DNA from 2 places in the Streptomyces sp. NPDC040610 genome. Region 2 is predicted to be linked to the other one. Evidence: riboswitches for the same ligand, from Rfam matches in the RefSeq annotation. Region 2 holds a riboswitch; the other holds the start of a gene.
The links. Region 2 has a riboswitch for glycine ahead of gcvP (aminomethyl-transferring glycine dehydrogenase). Riboswitches for the same ligand answer to the same signal wherever they lie in the genome.

Region 1 (9,290 bases), on a different contig from region 2:
ACACCGTGCTGACGACCGGAAACTTCGAGCTGAGCGCCCACGGCGTGTACGCGGACCGCGTCGTGCTGCCGCAGCACGCGGTCGCCCCGCGCCCCGCCGACGTCGACGCGGTCACGGCGGCCGCCGTCTGGCTCACGTACACCACCGCCTACGGCGCCCTGCACCTGCGCGCGGGGATGCGCCCCGGCGACCATGTCCTGATCACCGGCGCGTCCAGCGGGGTCGGCACGGCGGCTCTCCAGGTCGTACGCCGAGCAGGCGCGACCCCCATCGCCACCACCCGCACCGAGGGCAAGCGCCGCCAACTCCTCGCCTTGGGCGCCGAACACGTCATCGTCACCGACACGGAAGACGTGGTGAAGGAGACGAAGCGCCTCACCGAAGGCCGCGGCGCCGACATCGTCCTGGACGCGATCGGCGGCCCCGCCTTCCAGACCCTCGGCGAGGCCGCCACGGAAGACGCCGCATACGTCCTCTACGGCTGGCTCGACGGCCGCCCTGCCACCGTCCCGATGACCTGGCCCGCAACCGTCCACGGCTACAACAACGCCATCGTCACCGACACCGCGGACGGCCGCCGCCGCGCTGCCGCCTACCTCAACTCGGGCCTACGGGACGGCACCCTGCGCCCCGAGATCTCCAGGGTCTTCGACGGCCTCGACCGGATGCCGGACGCCCACCGCCTGATGGAGGCGAACACCCACACCGGCAAGATCGTGGTGCGGCCCTAGCGACCCTCGCGGCCCTGGCGCTCCTGGTGCCCTGGCCGTCCTGGCGGCGGGGCGGCGCCGGTCCCGGGCTACGGCGTGGCCCAGTCCCGCAGCGCGTCCTCGCTCTCGAAGTCCGCCACGTTCTTGTCCAGCGGCGTCGACGTGTACTGGTGGATGCGCCACTTCGCCTGGATGCGGGGCTTGCCCGCCGGCACGTAGTCGGCGATCCAGAGGCCGTCGCCCGCGTACGACGTCGTGTCCCTGTTGAGCCAGAAGTCGCGGTTGCAGTACAAGACGGTCCGATGGTTCGGGCGCAGCCGCTTCACCTCGCGGATGAAACGGTCCTTCTCCGCGTTCGTCGCGGCCGTGTGGTCGCCCGTCCACTCCCAGTCCACGGCCAGGATGTCCCCGGCCTTCTCCGGTGCCTTGCTCACGAAGTACTCGGCCTGGGCGGTGATGTTGCCCGGCCACAGGAAGTGGTAGAAGCCGACGACGCAGCCGCCGTCGCGGGCCAGTTTGGTCTGGGCGGTGAGGCGGGGGTTGATGTAGGAGCGGCCCTCCGTCGCCTTGATGATGACGAAGGACAGCCCGTCGGTGGAGAAGGACGACTGGTGGGAGCTGACGTCGATGCCGCGCAGCATGGGGCCTCCAGCGGGTGGGGGGAGTGGGTCCGGCGCCGGGGCCGTGGGGTGGCCGGGTCCGGCGCGTGCGGGGTGATCGGTTCGATCCTGATGGGTGAACGGTCAAAGGTTGACTGTTACTTGACCGTTCCCCGTGAGGGGTTGGTTCCACCCTCGTACTGGCGTTCCTTGCCTCCGCGCGTGTATGGAGTACGGGCACACGCGTCCGCCACCCCCCACTCACGGATACGGGATCCCACATGCCCCTGACCCGCCGCGCCTTCCTCACCGGCGCCACGGCCACCGCCGCCACCGCCCTGCTCACCGCCCCCGCGTCCGCCAGGAGCCGCACGCGCGCGCTCGGCGTACAGAACTGGATGGCGGGCATCGACGCCGCGACGCCCCTGCAGCGCCTGACGATCCCCGGGACGCACGACTCGGGCGCCCGCTTCGGCGGCTGGTGGGTGGAGTGCCAGAACACGACGCTGGGGCAGCAACTGGGCTCCGGCATACGCTTCCTGGACATCCGGTGCCGGGCCTTCGAGGGGTCCTTCACCATCCACCACGGCGCGTTCTACCAGAACCTGAACTTCGACGACGTGCTCGGCGCCTGCCGGGACTTCCTGCGCGGCCAGCCCACGGAGACCGTGCTGATGCGCGTCAAGCAGGAGTACTCGCAGGAGAGCGACGCCACGTTCCGGGCGCTCTTCGACGACTATCTGGACCGGCGCGGCTGGCGTTCCCTCTTCCACATCGGCAACGCCTGGCCGCGTCTCGGCGAGGTCCGCGGGAAGGTCGTCCTCATCGCCGACAACGGCGGTCTGCCCGGCGGCATCCGCTGGGGCGACGGGAACGTCTTCGACATCCAGGACGACTACAACGCCGCGCCCGCCGCCAAGTTCCCCAAGGTCGAGGCCCACTTCAGGAAGGCCGCGGCCCAGCCCGGCAAGCAGTACATCAACTTCGTCAGCACGGCCGCCGCGATCCCGCCGCGCTGGAACTCCGACGACCTCAACCCGCGGACGCACACCCTCCTGGAGAGCGCAGAGGGACGCGGCTGGCGCGGGCTCGGGATCGTCCCGATGGACTATCCCAACACCCGCGCCGGACTGGTGGAGTCACTGATCGCGCACAACTAGGCGCTGTCCACGGGGGCGGCGCGCGGTGGGGCTCAGCACTCGATGATGTTCACGGCGAGCCCGCCGCGCGCCGTCTCCTTGTACTTGACGCTCATGTCGGCGCCGGTCTCCTTCATGGTCTTGATGACCTTGTCGAGGGACACCTTGTGGCTGCCGTCGCCGCGCATCGCCATCTTCGCGGCGGTCACGGCCTTCACGGCCGCCATGCCGTTGCGCTCGATGCACGGGATCTGGACGAGCCCGCCGACCGGGTCGCAGGTCAGGCCGAGGTTGTGCTCCATGCCGATCTCGGCGGCGTTCTCGACCTGCTCCGGGGAGCCGCCGAGGACCTCGGCGAGGGCGCCCGCGGCCATGGAGCAGGCGGAGCCGACCTCGCCCTGGCAGCCGACCTCGGCGCCGGAGATGGAGGCGTTCTCCTTGAAGAGCATGCCGATGGCGCCCGCGGCGAGCAGGAAGCGGACGACGCCCTCGTCGTCGGCGCCGGGCACGAAGTTCATGTAGTAGTGCAGGACGGCGGGGATGATCCCGGCGGCGCCGTTCGTCGGGGCGGTGACCACACGGCCGCCGGCGGCGTTCTCCTCGTTCACCGCCATCGCGTACAGCGTGATCCACTCCATGGCGCGGGCGTGCGGGTCGCCCTCGGCGCGCAGCTGCCGGGCGGAGTTCGCGGCGCGGCGGCGGACCTTCAGGCCGCCGGGCAGGATGCCCTCGCGGGACATGCCCCGGGACACACAGGCCTGCATGACGCGCCAGATGTCGAGGAGGCCCTCGCGGATCTCGTCCTCGGTGCGCCAGGCCTTCTCGTTCTCCAGCATCAGGGCGGAGATGGACAGGCCGGTCTCGGAGGACAGGCGCAGCAGCTCGTCGCCGGTGCGGAAGGGGTACTTCAGGACGGTGTCGTCCGGGACGATCGGGTTCTCCCCGGCCGCCCCCTCTTGATTGAGCACGGTCTCGTCGACGACGAAGCCGCCGCCCACCGAGTAGTACGTCTTCTCCAGGACGAGGGCGCCGTCGGTGTCGTACGCGAAGATCGTCATGCCGTTGGCGTGGTACGGCAGGGCCTTGCGGCGGTGCAGGATCAGGTCGGCGTCGAAGTCGAAGGCGATGTCGTGCATGCCGAGGACGTTCAGGCGGCCCGTGGACTTGATCTCCTCGACGCGGTCGTCCGCCGACTCCACGTTCACCGTGCGCGGGGACTCGCCCTCCAGGCCGAGCAGGACGGCCTTGGGGGTGCCGTGGCCGTGGCCGGTGGCGCCGAGGGAGCCGTACAGCTCCGCGCGTATCGAGACGGTGTGGGCCAGCAGGCCCTCGTTCTTCAGGCGGCGGGCGAACATGCGCGCCGCGCGCATCGGGCCGACCGTGTGGGAGCTGGACGGGCCGATGCCGATCGAGAACAGGTCGAAGACCGAGATGGCCACGGGAGAACTCCAATGATGGGTGGTAGACGCCGTTGTCCGCCGGGTGGTGCGGGGGCAGCTTGCCGTGCTTGCGGGCACGTGGTGCGGGGCACCGCGCGCACTGTCCTCATGTCCAGTGTGCGCGGTGCCCCGGAAGTCCGTACCAACTAAAGCGTACGAAACTACTTCAGGCCGGGGTACAGCGGGTGCTTCGCGGCCAGAGCGGACACCCGGGCCTTGAGGGCCTCGGCGTCGAAGTCCGGCTTGAGGGTCTCGGCGATCACGTCCGCGACCTCGCGGAAGTCCTCGTCCTGGAAGCCACGGGTGGCCAGGGCCGGGGTGCCGATGCGCAGGCCGGAGGTGACCATCGGGGGCCGCGGGTCGTTCGGGATCGCGTTGCGGTTGACCGTGATGCCGACCTCGTGGAGGCGGTCCTCGGCCTGCTGACCGTCGAGCTGGCTGTCGCGCAGGTCGACCAGGACCAGGTGCACGTCCGTGCCGCCGGACAGGACGGAGACGCCGTGCTCCTTGACGTCGTCCCGCACCAGGCGCTCGGCCAGGATCCGGGCGCCGTCCAGGGTGCGCTGCTGGCGCTCCTTGAAGTCGTCCGAGGCCGCGACCTTGAAGGAGACGGCCTTGGCCGCGATCACGTGCTCCAGCGGGCCGCCCTGGAAGCCGGGGAAGACCGCGGAGTTCAGCTTCTTCGCGAAGTCCTTGTTGCGGGCCAGGATGATGCCGCCGCGCGGGCCGCCGAGCGTCTTGTGCGTGGTGGAGGTGACCACGTCCGCGAACGGCACCGGGTTCGGGTGCAGACCGGCGGCGACGAGCCCGGCGAAGTGCGCCATGTCGACCCACAGCTTCGCGCCGACCTCGTCGGCGATCCGGCGGAACTCGGCGAAGTCCAGCTGACGCGGGTAGGCGGACCAGCCCGCGATGATCACCTTCGGGCTGTTCTCCTTGGCCAGGCGCTCGACCTCGGCCATGTCGACCAGACCGGCGGCGTCCACGTGGTACGCGACCACGTTGAACTGCTTGCCGGAGAAGTTCAGGCGCATGCCGTGGGTGAGGTGCCCGCCGTGCGCCAGGTCAAGGCCGAGGATCGTGTCGCCGGGCTGGGCGATCGCGAAGAGGGCGGCCTGGTTGGCGGAGGCGCCGGAGTGCGGCTGGACGTTGGCGTACTCGGCGCCGAACAGGTCCTTGACCCGGTCGATGGCGATCTGCTCGGTGACGTCCACGTGCTCACAGCCGCCGTAGTAGCGGCGGCCGGGGTAGCCCTCGGCGTACTTGTTGGTGAGGACGGTGCCCTGGGCCTCCATGACGGCGACCGGAGCGAAGTTCTCCGAGGCGATCATTTCCAGGGTGGACTGCTGGCGGACGAGCTCGGCGTCGACGGCGGCGGCGACGTCCGGGTCGAGCTCGTGCAGAGGGGTGTTCATAAGCGACATCGGAAAATCAGTCCTTACGCCGTGGTCAGCTGCCTGCGAACGCGGTGTACTCGTCGGCGGAGAGCAGGTCGCCCGGCTCCTCGGCGACGCGCACCTTGAACAGCCAGCCGCCCTCGAAGGGGGCAGAGTTCACCAGGGACGGGTCGTCCACGACGTCCTGGTTGGCCTCGACGACCTCACCGGAGACCGGCGAGTAGAGGTCGCTGACCGACTTCGTCGACTCCAGCTCACCGCAGGTCTCACCCGCGGCGACCGTGTCGCCGACCGCCGGGAGCTGGGCGAAGACGACGTCGCCGAGCGCGTTGGCCGCGAACTCGGTGATGCCGACCGTCGCCACACCGTCCTCGGTGGCCGACAGCCACTCGTGCTCCTTGCTGTAACGCAGCTGCTGGGGATTGCTCATGGCCTGAATTCTCCTGTACGCGGGCGAGTGCTGATGAACGTGGGTCTTACGGACTGAGACGGGCGCGTGCCGCCACGGCTCCCGACGGGACGCGGAGGCGTCCGCAGAGCGAGTGGGGCGCGGGCGGAGGCCGGACTGGACCGGCGCCGCCGGGCTACTTCTGACGCTTGTAGAACGGCAGCGCGACGACTTCGTACGGCTCATGCGTACCGCGGATGTCCACACCCACGCCCGCCGTGCCGGGGGCGGCGTGCGCCGCGTCGACGTACGCCATCGCGATCGGCTTGCCGAGGGTCGGGGACGGCGCGCCGGAGGTGACCTCGCCGACGACCTCGCCGCCGACGACCACGGACATGCCCGCGCGCGGGACCCGGCGGCCCTCGGCGATCAGGCCCACCAGCTTGCGCGGGGGAGCGGCCTCGGCGCGCTCGGCGGCCGCGCGCAGCGCCTCGACGCCCACGAAGTCGTCCGCGTGGGACGTCTTGTCAAACTTGACGACTCGTCCCAGACCGGCGTCGAACGGCGTCAGGGCCGTCGTCAGCTCGTGCCCGTACAGCGGCATGCCCGCCTCCAGGCGCAGCGTGTCGCGGCAGGACAGGCCGCAGGGGACCAGGCCCACCGGGGCACCGGCCTCGGTCAGCGCACGCCACAGCTGCTCGGCGTGCTCGGGGGCCACGAACAGCTCGAAGCCGTCCTCGCCGGTGTAGCCCGTGCGGGCGATCAGGGCGGGGACGCCCGCGACGGTGCCGGGCAGGCCCGCGTAGTACTTCAGGCCGTCGAGGTCGGCGTCCGTGACCGCCTTCAGGATGCCGGGGGACTCCGGGCCCTGGACGGCGATGAGGGCGTAGGCGTCGCGGTCGTCGCGGACCACGGCGTCGAAGCCTTCGGCGCGCTCGGTCAGTGCGTCGAGCACGACCTGGGCGTTGCCGGCGTTGGCGACGACCATGTACTCCTGGTCCTGGAGCCGGTAGACGATCAGGTCGTCCAGGATGCCGCCGTCGGCCTGACAGATCATGGTGTAGCGGGCGCGGCCGACGCCGACGGAGCCGATGTTGCCGACCAGGGCGTGGTTGAGCAGGTCCACCGCCGCGGGGCCGGTGACCGTGATCTCGCCCATGTGGGAGAGGTCGAAGAGGCCGGCGCGGGTGCGGACCGCGTTGTGCTCGTCGCGCTCGCTGGCGTAGCGCAGCGGCATGTCCCAGCCCGCGAAGTCGGTCATGGTCGCACCGAGGTCGCGATGCAGGGCGTCCAGGGCGGTGTGGCGTGGGGTGTTGCTCATCAGTACTGGCTCCCGGGGCATGACGGGCGAGGTCGATCCTCCCCATCTGTCATCGAACCTGAGAGGTTCACCACGTCCCGTGCGTATGACGGGTCATGACTTGCACCTTGGGTGGAGCCGCCCCTGCGACCGGTGTGGCCGGGTGTGACCGGGGATCGACCCGCTTTTCAGATGTGCCTCGCCCGCGCGGTACGGGGCCTGAGAGATTCAAGGGAGGAACTTGCTCCTTCGGCGCCCCGGGACGACGTCCGCGTCAGAGTGCGGTCACGTCTCCGGGAACTCTCCCGCGCGGATTCAAGCGGCCGGTATGGAGTTGGCGCGCACATCATTGCACGCGCCCCCGCTTCACGACAGCAGCAACTTCTTCACGACGGCGGCTACGGCGGAATGCCCTTGTGTGGCATTACCGTCTCTTTACACTCAACGGAGAAGTACTGGGGATGAGTGACGTGACCAGCATGGGGAGGCCGATCACGGTGCACAGGAGCGGTGCTTATGCGACCACCACGGGTGTGGCGCTGCCCGGCGGCGACGTGGTGCCGCCGCAGCCCGGCGCCCCCGTGCGCGAGTGCCTCGGGTACTTCCCGCGGCCCGTCGTGCGCGACCTCAGGGACCGGGCCCGGCGCGGCCCGCGCCGCCTGGTGTTCGGCGCGAGCGACGTCGTGGTCGTGTCCGGGCTGCCCGGCAGCGGCAAGTCCACGCTGATGCGGCGCGCGGTGGCGGGGCCGCGCGTGGACTCCCAGGACACCCGGGACCGCTGGGCGGCCCGCATGCCCCGGCTGCTGCCGTACGCGCTCTACCGCCCCCTGGTCCGCCTCGCGCACTACGCGGGCCTGCACCGGGCGCTGCGCTCCGGCGCGGGCGTCGTCGTGCACGACTGCGGTACGCAGCCGTGGGTGCGCCGCTGGCTGGGCCGCGCGGCCGCCCGGCGCGGGGCCACGCTGCACCTCCTGCTGCTCGACGTGCCCGTCGAGGTCGCCCTCGACGGGCAGCGCGAGCGCGGCCGCGGGGTCTCCCGGTACGCCTTCGCGCGGCACCGCAGGACGGTCGGCCGCCTCGTCCGCGCCGCCGAGCGGGGTGAGCTGCCGCGGGGCTGCGGCTCGGCGGTGCTTCTGGACCGGGAGGCGGCGGGGGCGCTGCGGGAGATCGGGTTCGGGGGCTGAGGGGGCTGAGGGGGCGGTGCGGCGGGGGTCCCGGTTAGGGTCGGGCCCGCAGCACAGGAGCAGGGCAGAGCGCAGAGCAGAGGTCGAGGACAGATGAACTATCCGGGGGACTGCCCGGGAGGCGTTCCGGCACAGGGACCGGGCCCGGACCAGGGACATCCGCATGGGCATCCGCACGAGGGATGGCCGGCCAACGAGCTGGAGGAGGTCCTGGCCGCGTCGCTCGGCGCCCCGCCGTCGGACGCGGTGGGCGCCCGCATCGTCGAGACGCTGGGCCGCGGCCGCGTCTGGATCCCGCTCCCGTCCGGCGGCGGCCCCGACCAGGGCACGCTCGACCTGCCCACGCTGGAGATCGACGGTCAGGCGTACGTCCCCGTCTTCACGTCGGAGCAGCAGTTCCAGCAGGTGACGGGGGGCCGGATGAGCTGGACGGTGGCGCCCGCGGTGGAGTTCGCGCGCGGGCTTCAGCCGCAGCTCGGCATCGTCCTGAACCCCGAGGGCACGGTCGCCGTGCCGCTGCCGCCGCCTGCCGTGGCCGCGCTGTGCCAGGTGGGGCGCACCGAGCTGGACGGCCCCACGACCGGCGGCCGGGTCCGCCTCTTCGAGCCGGACTGGAAGGAGGACCCGGTCGACTTCCTGAGCGCCGCGTCCCGCGAGTTCCAGGCGACCGGGGTGGTCCTGACGGCCCGCCGCTGCCTGGCCAGCGTCGAGGCCGAGGACCCGTCCCTCTTCGTGGGCGTCGAACTCTCCTCCCTGGAGGGCGACGCCCGCGACGCCCCCATGCAGGCCCTGACCCGGGCTCTCACGGCCTTCCCCCCACCCTGGCCGGTCAACCTGGTCCTCCTGGACGCAGCCCAAGACCCAGTCTCCACCTGGCTACGCACCCACATCCGCCCCTTCTACACAACCCACTAGCCACCACCGCAGGCTCCCACCCACCCACCCGCCCTTGGTGAGGACGGACGGCAGGGAGCCGAGGCCTGTCCCGGGTGAGCCAGCCAGCAGGCTCGCCGGGGTCCACCCGGGCCGGATGGCAAAGCCGCCTGGGCCTCGGGGAGGCGGGCGGCGGGACTGCTGGGGCGCCGTGACCGGCGCTCGCCCCGGGTCCCGCAGCACCGCCCACCCTCGCCCCGG
Region 2 (9,290 bases):
GCGAGCGCCCGCACCACGCCGTAGTAGAAGGCGGCATTGGCGATCACGTCCGTCACCGTGGGCCCCGCGGGCAGCACCCGGTTCTCCACGCGCAGGTGCGGTACGCCGTCGGCGATGCCGTACACCGGACGGTTCCAGCGGTACACCGTGCCGTTGTGCAGGGCGAGTTCCGCCAGCTGCGGCACCCCTCCGGCGTCGAGCACGCGCAGCGGGTCCTCCTCCTCGCACAGCGGGATCAGCGCCGGGAAGTAGCGCAGGTTCTCCTCGAAGAGCTCGTACGCGCTCGAGACCCAGCGCTCGCCGAACCAGGTGCGCGGCCGCACCCCCTGCGCCTGGAGCTCGGGCGGCCGGGTGTCCGTGGACTGCAGGAACAGCGGTGGCCTCGACTCGCTCCACAGCTCGCGGCCGAACAGGAACGGCGCGTTGGCACCCACCGCGACCTGCGCGGCGGCGACGGACTGCGCCGCGTTCCACACGTCGGCGAACTTCCCCGGCGTGACCTGGAGGTGCAGCTGCACCGACGTGCAGGCCGCCTCCGGCGCGATCGACGCGGACGTACACGTCAGGCGCTCCACGCCCTCGATGTCGAGCGCGAAGCTCTCGCCGCGCGCCGCCACGATCTGATCGTTGAGCAGCACATAGCGGTCCACGTCGGAGAGGTTCGCGGAGACCAGGTCCTGGCGCGACAGCGTCGGCAGAATGCCGATCATCACGATGCCCGCGTCCACCTCGTTCGCTTTCCGGTGGGCATAGGCGAGGCCGGTGCGCAGCTCTTCGGCGAGCCGGTCGAGAACACGGCCGCCCAACCGGTGCGGGGCAATGTTCACTTCCAGATTGAACATTCCGAGCTCGGTCTGGAAATCGCGACTCGCGATGCGCTCGAGAACTTCCGCATTCATCATTCTCGGCATGCCGTCGGGCCCCGCCAGATTCAGCTCTATCTCCAGGCCCATCAGATTCTTGGGCCGGTCGAACCGCCCCTCCTCGAGGAGCCGGGCCAGCGCCGCGAGGCACTGCCGGAGCTTGATCCGGTACTGGTGACGATCGGACAGGTCGAACGTTCCTGCCACGACCTTCTCGCCCATCGAAGCGTCCCTCCTCGGAGCGGCCGCCGGCGACCCGGCCGCTGTGTACGGGGGATGATGCCCAGCCGATGTGATCCATAACGCCCCGTGCGGGACCATGGACAAGTACCCTTGAGCGAGTTGCCGCGCGGCACATTCACCAGGCATGACGAAGCGCGCAGTTTCCGATCCTCATGTTGTGGTGAAGAAAACCAACGAGAATCGGCCGACCGCGGCCGCGGAGAATACCGAGGTCATCGCTCGGGAAGCGATCCGGAATCGGGAGGAAAGCCCCAGCAGGGCGACCGGATTGTGACTTGCCCGCGATATTCGGGACGGTTAGACGAAACACTCCCTGAACACCCGTCGTATAAACTCCGCGGTTGAGGCAGAGAGTTGGCGCTCGCGGTCCCCCTGCCCCCGCCCCTCTGACCCAGAGCTGACAGCGCCGTCCGCACCTGCCCCCGCTCCACTGTGCCTGTCGAATGAGAGAGGCGACCCACCATGCCCCTGTCTGTCCCCCCGGCTCCCGCGCCCGCCCTGCGCAGCGTCCTCGCGGCCCTCGGTTCCCCGACCGCCGTCCGCGGAGCCCGCACGCCGGTCCTGCGCGCCACCCAGGGCCCCACGAGCGCGGAACTGCCGCTGCCGGTCCACGAGCTGGTCCACGTCACGGCGACGGGCACGTCCCCGACCAAGCTCACCGGATGGCGCTTCCTGATCCGGTGCGGCGAGCGCGCGGTCGCCGCGGCCGACACGATGCTCACACCGGACGGCTGGGCCTTCTCGCACTTCTGCGAAGGCCCGTACATCGCCTCCGCCGAACTGGCCCTGCGGCACGCCGAGACCATGCCGAAGCCCTACCAGCCCCGGCTGCTCTCCGTGCCCGAGCTGTACATGCTCACCCTGTGGCTGCACTCCGACTGCACGGACGACGGCGCCAGCGGCCCGCTCGCCCCCACGGACCTCCTGGTGCCCCTCGCCCCGGCACCCCCCGGCATCGCGGCCCACCGCCCGCACCGCGCCGCCGACCTGCTCCCGGTGCTCACCCACCGCCTGACCCCGGCCCCGCTCCTGGGCTCACCCGCCTGACACCGCCACCCCTGAGCTCTGCCGTGCCCCGCCGCCCGCCCGGGCCGCGGGGCACGGCTGCGTACGACCCCGTCGCTGCGGGTCAGAGCCCCGTCACCCGCTGTCCGCCCCGCCCAACCGGACTAGCCCACTTCGGCTATCACGAACCACCCGAAGAGACAGGGGAGTTGGGCTGAACCGTCCGGGCGGGTGATACGTCATTAAGCAGTAGGAACCGCTGCAGCAAAATCCCTGCGGAATCACGCCCGTAGGGCAACACTGGACCGGACCGACAAAAAACGGGGGGCGGCGATGAACACCGCATCGAGCCGCAAGACAGACGTCACGACCATCACCACGCAGCGAAAGAACCCTTCCATGTGCCAGCACCAGCCACCGTGCCCGACAGCCGAATCCGCCGACCGGGAAGCCGCGTTCCTCGTGGCACACCACCCGGAGCAGGGATGGAGTCTGCTGTGCAACGGCGTCCTGCTCTTCGAGGACACCGGTGAGCTGCTGCCGAACGGGGAGATCATCGCCCCGCATCGACCGCTGGCCACCAGCCAGGTGATGACGGCCGCCTGAGCCGTCCACCACGCACACAAGGGCCGGCCCGGACATCCTGTCCGAACCGGCCCTGACTCATGTGCGCCCGCGGATCCGCCTACGGCGCCGCGGTATCAGTCCTCGTACGCATCCAGCGGCGGGCAGGAGCAGACCAGGTTCCGGTCGCCGTACGCCTGGTCGATACGGCGCACCGGCGGCCAGTACTTGTCCGCTGCCACCACTCCGGCCGGGAAGACGGCCTCCTCGCGGCTGTAGCCGTGCTCCCAGTCGCCGCCGAGCGCGGCCGCGGTGTGCGGGGCGTTGCGCAGCGGGTTGTCGTCGGCGTTCCACTCGCCGCTCGCGACCTTCTCGATCTCGCCGCGAATGGCGATCATCGCCTCGCAGAACCGGTCGAGCTCGTCCAGGTCCTCGCTCTCCGTCGGCTCGATCATCAGCGTGCCGGCGACCGGGAACGACATGGTCGGCGCGTGGAAGCCGTAGTCGATGAGCCGCTTGGCGATGTCGTCGACGCTGACGCCCGTGGACTTGCTCAGCGGACGCAGGTCGATGATGCACTCGTGCGCGACGAGCCCGCCGGGGCCGGTGTAGAGCACCGGGAAGTGCGGCTCGAGGCGCTTGGCGATGTAGTTCGCGGAGAGCACGGCGACCTGCGTGGCGCGCTTGAGTCCCTCACCGCCCATGAGGCGTACGTACGCCCAGGAGATCGGCAGGATCCCGGCGGAGCCCCACGGCGCGGCCGAGACGGGCCCGACGCCCGTCTCGGGGCCGGCGGCGGGCTGCAGCGGGTGGTTGGGCAGGTACGGGGCGAGGTGCCCGCGCACGGCCACCGGGCCGACGCCGGGGCCGCCGCCGCCGTGCGGGATGCAGAACGTCTTGTGCAGGTTCAGGTGCGAGACGTCGCCGCCGAAGTGGCCGGGCTTGGCGAGGCCCACCAGGGCGTTGAGGTTGGCGCCGTCGACGTACACCTGGCCGCCCGCGTCGTGCACCTGCGCGCAGATGTCGGCGACGTGCTCCTCGAAGACACCGTGCGTGGACGGGTAGGTGATCATCAGGACGGCGAGCTGGTCGCGGTGCTGCTCGATCTTGGCCCGCAGGTCCTCGACGTCGATCTCGCCGTCGTCCGCGGTCTTCACCACGACGACCTTCATCCCGGCCATCACGGCGCTGGCGGCGTTGGTGCCGTGCGCGGAGGACGGGATCAGGCAGACGGTCCGCTGGTCGTCGCCGTTGGCACGGTGGTAGCCGCGGACCGCGAGCAGTCCGGCGAGCTCGCCCTGCGAACCGGCGTTGGGCTGCAGTGACACCTTGTCGTACCCGGTGACCTCGGCGAGCCGCTCCTCGAGCTCCCTGATCAGCGTCAGATAGCCCTGGGCCTGCTGGGCGGGCGCGAAGGGGTGCAGCTGGCCGAACTCCGGCCAGGTGACCGGCTCCATCTCCGTGGTGGCGTTGAGCTTCATGGTGCAGGAGCCCAGCGGGATCATGCCGCGGTCGAGCGCGTAGTCCCGGTCGGCGAGGCGGCGCAGGTAGCGCAGCATCGCGGTCTCGGAGCGGTACTGGTGGAACACCGGGTGCGCCATGAAGTCGTCGGAGCGCTGCAGACCGGCGGGCAGCGTGTCGGCGACGGAGGCGTCCAGCGCCTCGACGTCGGCCTCGACACCGAACGCGGTCCAGATCGCGGCGAGCTGCGTGCGCGTCGTGGTCTCGTCGCACGCGAACGACACCTGGTCGGCGTCCACGAGGTGGATGTTCACGCCGCCCTCGCGGGCCGCGGTCACGATGTCGGCGGCCTTGCCCGGCACGCGGACGGTCAGCGTGTCGAAGTACGCCTCGTGCACGACCTCGACGCCCCCGGCCTTGAGGCCCGCGGCGAGGATCGTCGCGTACCGGTGGGTGCGCCGCGCGATCGCCTTGAGCCCCTCGGGGCCGTGGTAGACGGCGTACATCCCGGCCATGACGGCGAGCAGCACCTGGGCGGTACAGATGTTGCTGGTCGCCTTCTCGCGGCGGATGTGCTGCTCACGGGTCTGCAGCGCGAGCCGGTAGGCCTTGTTGCCGTCGGCGTCGACGGACACGCCCACGAGGCGTCCGGGCAGGCTGCGGGCGAACTTCTCGCGCACCGCCATGTAGCCGGCGTGCGGGCCGCCGAAGCCCATCGGGACGCCGAAGCGCTGGGTGGTGCCGACGGCGATGTCCGCGCCGAGCTCACCGGGCGAGGTGAGCAGCGTGAGCGCCAGCAGGTCGGCGGCCACAGAAACGATTGCGCCCAGGTCGTGGGCCTGGTCGATGAGCGCCTTGATGTCCCGTACGGCACCGGAGGCGCCCGGGTACTGGAGCAGCACGCCGACCACGCCGCGCTCGGCGACGTCGGCCGGGATGCCGTCCGTCAGGTCCGCGACGACGACCTCGACACCGGTCGGCTCGGCGCGGGTCTGGATCACGGCGACGGTCTGCGGCAGCACGTCGGCGTCGACGAGGAAGACGCCGTTCTTGACCTTGCCCAGGCGCCGGGAGAGCGCCATGGCCTCGGCGGCGGCGGTGCCCTCGTCGAGCAGCGAGGCACCGGAGGTGGGCAGTCCGGTCAGGTCGGCGACGACGGTCTGGAAGTTGAGGAGCGCCTCCAGACGGCCCTGCGAGATCTCCGGCTGGTACGGCGTGTACGCCGTGTACCAAGCCGGGTTCTCCATCACGTTCCGCAGGATCACCGGCGGCGTGAACGTGCCGTAGTAGCCGAGCCCGATCATCGAGTCGAGGACCTGGTTGCGGTCGGCGAGGGAGCGCAGCTCGGCCAGGACCTCGGCCTCGGTCCGCGCGCCGGGCAGCTCGAGGGCGTCGGCGTTCTTGATCACATCCGGCACCGCGGCGGCCGTCAGCTCGTCGAGGGAGCCGTACCCGACCTGGGCGAGCATCTTGGCGCGGGCTTCTGCATCGGGTCCGATGTGCCGCTGTTCGAAGGGGATTCCCTGCTCCAGCTGCGAGAGCGGAGTACGAGGAGTGGCGGTCATTGCGGAGGCCTCCTGGTCTGACACGACCTGCGAGGGGCACCACGGCGCGGGTACCCGGACGGCCTCCCCCTCTGTCATCTCAACCTGAGAGCTTCACAGCACCGCCCGAGGGCAGCGCTGCTTTCACCGTCGGTGAGGAAGGGTTCCGAACGTGCCCGCCCGACGCCCGCCCTGCTTTCCAGAGTGACCTCGTCCGTGCGGTACATGGGCCTGAGAGATTCCGGGGAGGAGTTGCTCCTTCGGCGCCTCCGGTGCTGCCACCGAAGAGCTCTCCCGCACGGGGTCAACAGCCACTCGCCAGCCTACCAGCGAGGACCGCGGCCGATCCCTCGAGTGGCCGCCCGCCTCGATGTGCTCTTTCGTAGTGATGACGAGCGAATTCTGGACGAGTACGTACTAGCACGTACGAGCAGGTACGAGTACGCACAAGCAGGTACGAGCACGAACGACTCGCGACCAGTTGGAGGGCCCGTGCAGACCGATATCGATCCGCGCAACCTGATCGGCCGCAAGGCGTTCGACCGCGACGGGGCCAAGATCGGCACAGTCGACGAGGTCTATCTCGACGATGCCACCGGTGCGCCGGAGTGGGCCGCCATACGGACGGGGCTGTTCAGCAGGGACGCCTTCGTCCCCCTGGAGCCCAGCGAGCTGGTCGACGACGGCACCCTCCGGGTCCCTTTCGAACGCGCCCTGATCAAGGACGCCCCGGACTTCGGCGTCGGCCGCCATCTGTCCCCGGAACAGGAACTCCAGCTCTACCGCCACTACGGCCTGGACCTGGCGCCACCGCCGCCCCCGCCGGACGCGGACTTCGGCCAGACGTCCGCGTAACCGACGGCGTCGAATTCCCGCCGCCGCCCCGACCCGGCCCACGTACCCCCATCCGACCCGGGCGTCCCGCACCGCCTCACGCGGCCCGCCCTGGTTCACGAGGCTCATCCCGGCTCGCACAGCCCAACCCAGCTCACGCGGCCCGCCCCGGCTCACGCATCCTGCCCCGGCCCACACGGCCCAACCCGGCCCCACGCGGCTCACCCCAGCTCGCCGTGGGCCCGCCATAGCTCTCTATGGCCCTCTGTGGCCCGCTGCTGGCCAGTCACGGCCGCCTCTCCCGGTGGCGTCGTCAGGGCCCCGCAGAGCCCTCGGTCCTCACAGCGCCTCCGATACCGCTGGCGTCCCGCCCGCCCCCGGCCCCTCCCCGCTTCCAGCCACCCCAGGCTCCCCCGTAGCCCCAGCGCCCCCAGCAGAACCCCCCTCGGCGGCCTCCCCCACCTCCCCGTCCTCAGCCACCAACGGCAACGGATCCGACAGCTCCAGCTCCGGATCATCCGTCCGGAACGTCCGCACCCGCCCCGGCGCCGACCCCGGCGTCTCGAACCGCACCGTCACCCGCCCCAAACCACTCCCCTGCACCCACCCCGCCCCATGCACCGCATGCCGCACGTCATGCCCGGCCGACCACCTGCGCTCAGCCAACGCCACAGACTCCCCACCACCGCTGTCACCACCACCAGCCACTCCACCACCAAGCCCGCCACCGCTGGCGGCCCCGCCACCGCCAGACCCCCCACCACCAGGCCCAACACCCCCAATCACCGCATCACGAGCCCCCACACCACCAGATTCACCCGCTCCCGCAGCCTCACCCCGCCCGTCCTCAGCCAGCACCTCACCGCCACCCCACTCCCCCACCCCAAGCTCCACCCCGTCCCGAACCCCCACACGCGCACCCACACTCACGCCCACCACACCCTGAACGTCCGCCCCAGCCACACCGGCCCCCACACTCGTCTCCGCCTCCGCCTCCGCAGCATCGACCTGCGCCTGAGCCTGAGCGAACAAATCCTCCTGCGTGTAGTCCGCAAGCCCGCTCACCCCCACCCCCAGCAACCGCACCCCACCCGTCGTGTCCACGGACTCGAGGAGCCGTGCGGCCGCCTCCCGCACCACCCCGGGGTCGTCCGTGGGGCCGCGCAGCGTCTCGGAGCGCGTCAGGGTCGAGAAGTCGAAGCGCCGCACCTTCAGCACGATGGTCCGCCCGGAGTGCCCCGCGTCCCGCAGCCGCCGCACGCACCGGTCGGCAAGGCGCGCCACCTCCATCCGGACCCGTACCCGGTCGTGGATGTCCACGTCGTACGTGTCCTCGACGCTGACCGACTTGGTGTCCCGCTCGGCCACCACGGGCCGCTCGTCCCGCGCCAGCGCCATCGCGTACAGCGACCCGCCGTGGGCCTTCCCCAGGAGCCGTACGAGCTCGTCCTCCCCGGCCTCGGCCAGCTCCCCGACGGTGGTGATCCCGGCCCGTCGCAGGTGGTCGCCGGTGGCGGGCCCCACCCCTGGCAGCGTCCGCACGGTCATGGGCGCGAGCAGTTCCCGCTCCGTGCCCGGCGATATCAGCACAAGCCCGTCCGGCTTGGCCTGCTCGGAGGCGATCTTCGCCAGCATCTTGGACACGGCGAGCCCCACGGACCCGGTCAGCCCCGTGACCCGCAGGATGTCCGCCCGCAACCGCTCCCCCACGGCCCGCGCGGCCGCCTCGTCCGCCGCGACGCCGCCCGCCTCCAGGTCCACGAAGGCCTCATCCAGGCTCAGCGGCTCCACCAACGGCGACAGCTCCCGCAGGAGCCGCATCACCTGGTCGCTGATCTCCCGGTAGAACGAGAACCGGGGCACGAGGTACGCGGCGTTCGGCGCGAGCCGCCGCGCCTGCCCCATGGGCATCGCCGAGTGCACCCCGAACCGACGCGCCTCGTAGGAGGCGGTGGCGACCACACCGCGCGGGCCGAGCCCGCCGACGACGACAGCCTTGCCCCGCAGGCTCGGTTTGGCAGCCTGCTCGGCGGACGCGTAGAAGGCGTCCATGTCGAGATGCAGAATCGTCGGCGCGGTCCTCACATCTCCGATGCTGCCCCAAGCCACTGACAATGCCCCTGAGCCACCAGGCACAACCGCCCCGCCAGGACCACTGCCGGCCGCCGCCGACCGCCTCACACGGCCCGGTTGCGCCGCCTCGCGAGCTCGTCCCCGGGGTGGTGCCCCATCAGGGTCTCCCCGGTGTCGATGCGCTCCCCGTGGAGCTGCGACAGCGCGGCCTCCACATCGCGCCACACGACGCCCACGGCGATCCCGAAGACGCCCTGCCCGCCCTGGAGCAGATCGTGCACCTCGTTGGGCGAGGTGCATTCGTAGACCGTCGCCCCGTCGCTCATCAGCGTCGTGCGCTCCAGGTCCCGGAATCCGCTGTCACGCAGATGCTGGACCGTGGTGCGGATGTTCTGCAGCGACACCCCGGTGTCGAGGAACCGCTTCACGATCTTCAGAACGACCACGTCACGGAAGCTGTAGAGCCGCTGGGTCCCGGAGCCACCGGCGGCGCGCACACTGGGCTCGACGAGCCCGGTCCGCGCCCAGTAGTCCAACTGGCGGTATGTGATGCCCGCGGCGGCGCACGCCGTGGGCCCCCGATATCCGACCCGGTCCTGCTCGGGACTCTCCCCCTGACCTTCCGGTCCGGAGGTGCCACCGTGCACTGCCACCGGGCGCTTCGGAGAGTGATCGGCCGAGCTGCTGTGATGCGGGTACGGAC

Region 1: another riboswitch for glycine. It lies ahead of gcvT (glycine cleavage system aminomethyltransferase GcvT); the one in region 2 lies ahead of gcvP (aminomethyl-transferring glycine dehydrogenase).

Annotation. Positions count from the first base shown of each region.
Region 1 covers NZ_JBVIXA010000001.1:1,248,391-1,257,680, forward strand. Annotated here, with positions in the region: gene ACZ6AA_RS05540 (zinc-dependent alcohol dehydrogenase family protein) at 1-731, shown strand, start outside; gene ACZ6AA_RS05545 (glycoside hydrolase family 25 protein) at 800-1,351, opposite strand; gene ACZ6AA_RS05550 (phosphatidylinositol-specific phospholipase C) at 1,591-2,469, shown strand; gene ACZ6AA_RS05555 (L-serine ammonia-lyase) at 2,502-3,887, opposite strand; gene glyA (serine hydroxymethyltransferase) at 4,049-5,311, opposite strand; gene gcvH (glycine cleavage system protein GcvH) at 5,337-5,714, opposite strand; gene gcvT (glycine cleavage system aminomethyltransferase GcvT) at 5,869-6,993, opposite strand; glycine riboswitch at 7,030-7,170, opposite strand; glycine riboswitch at 7,171-7,290, opposite strand; gene ACZ6AA_RS05575 (AAA family ATPase) at 7,434-8,156, shown strand; gene ACZ6AA_RS05580 (enhanced serine sensitivity protein SseB) at 8,250-9,071, shown strand.
Region 2 covers NZ_JBVIXA010000002.1:1,356,735-1,366,024, forward strand. Annotated here, with positions in the region: gene ACZ6AA_RS12545 (glutamate-cysteine ligase family protein) at 1-1,085, opposite strand, end outside; gene ACZ6AA_RS12550 (hypothetical protein) at 1,569-2,153, shown strand; gene ACZ6AA_RS12555 (DUF5999 family protein) at 2,511-2,717, shown strand; gene gcvP (aminomethyl-transferring glycine dehydrogenase) at 2,813-5,701, opposite strand; glycine riboswitch at 5,890-5,987, opposite strand; gene ACZ6AA_RS12565 (PRC-barrel domain-containing protein) at 6,173-6,535, shown strand; gene ACZ6AA_RS12570 (DNA polymerase IV) at 6,854-8,599, opposite strand; gene ACZ6AA_RS12575 (MerR family transcriptional regulator) at 8,692-9,290, opposite strand, start outside.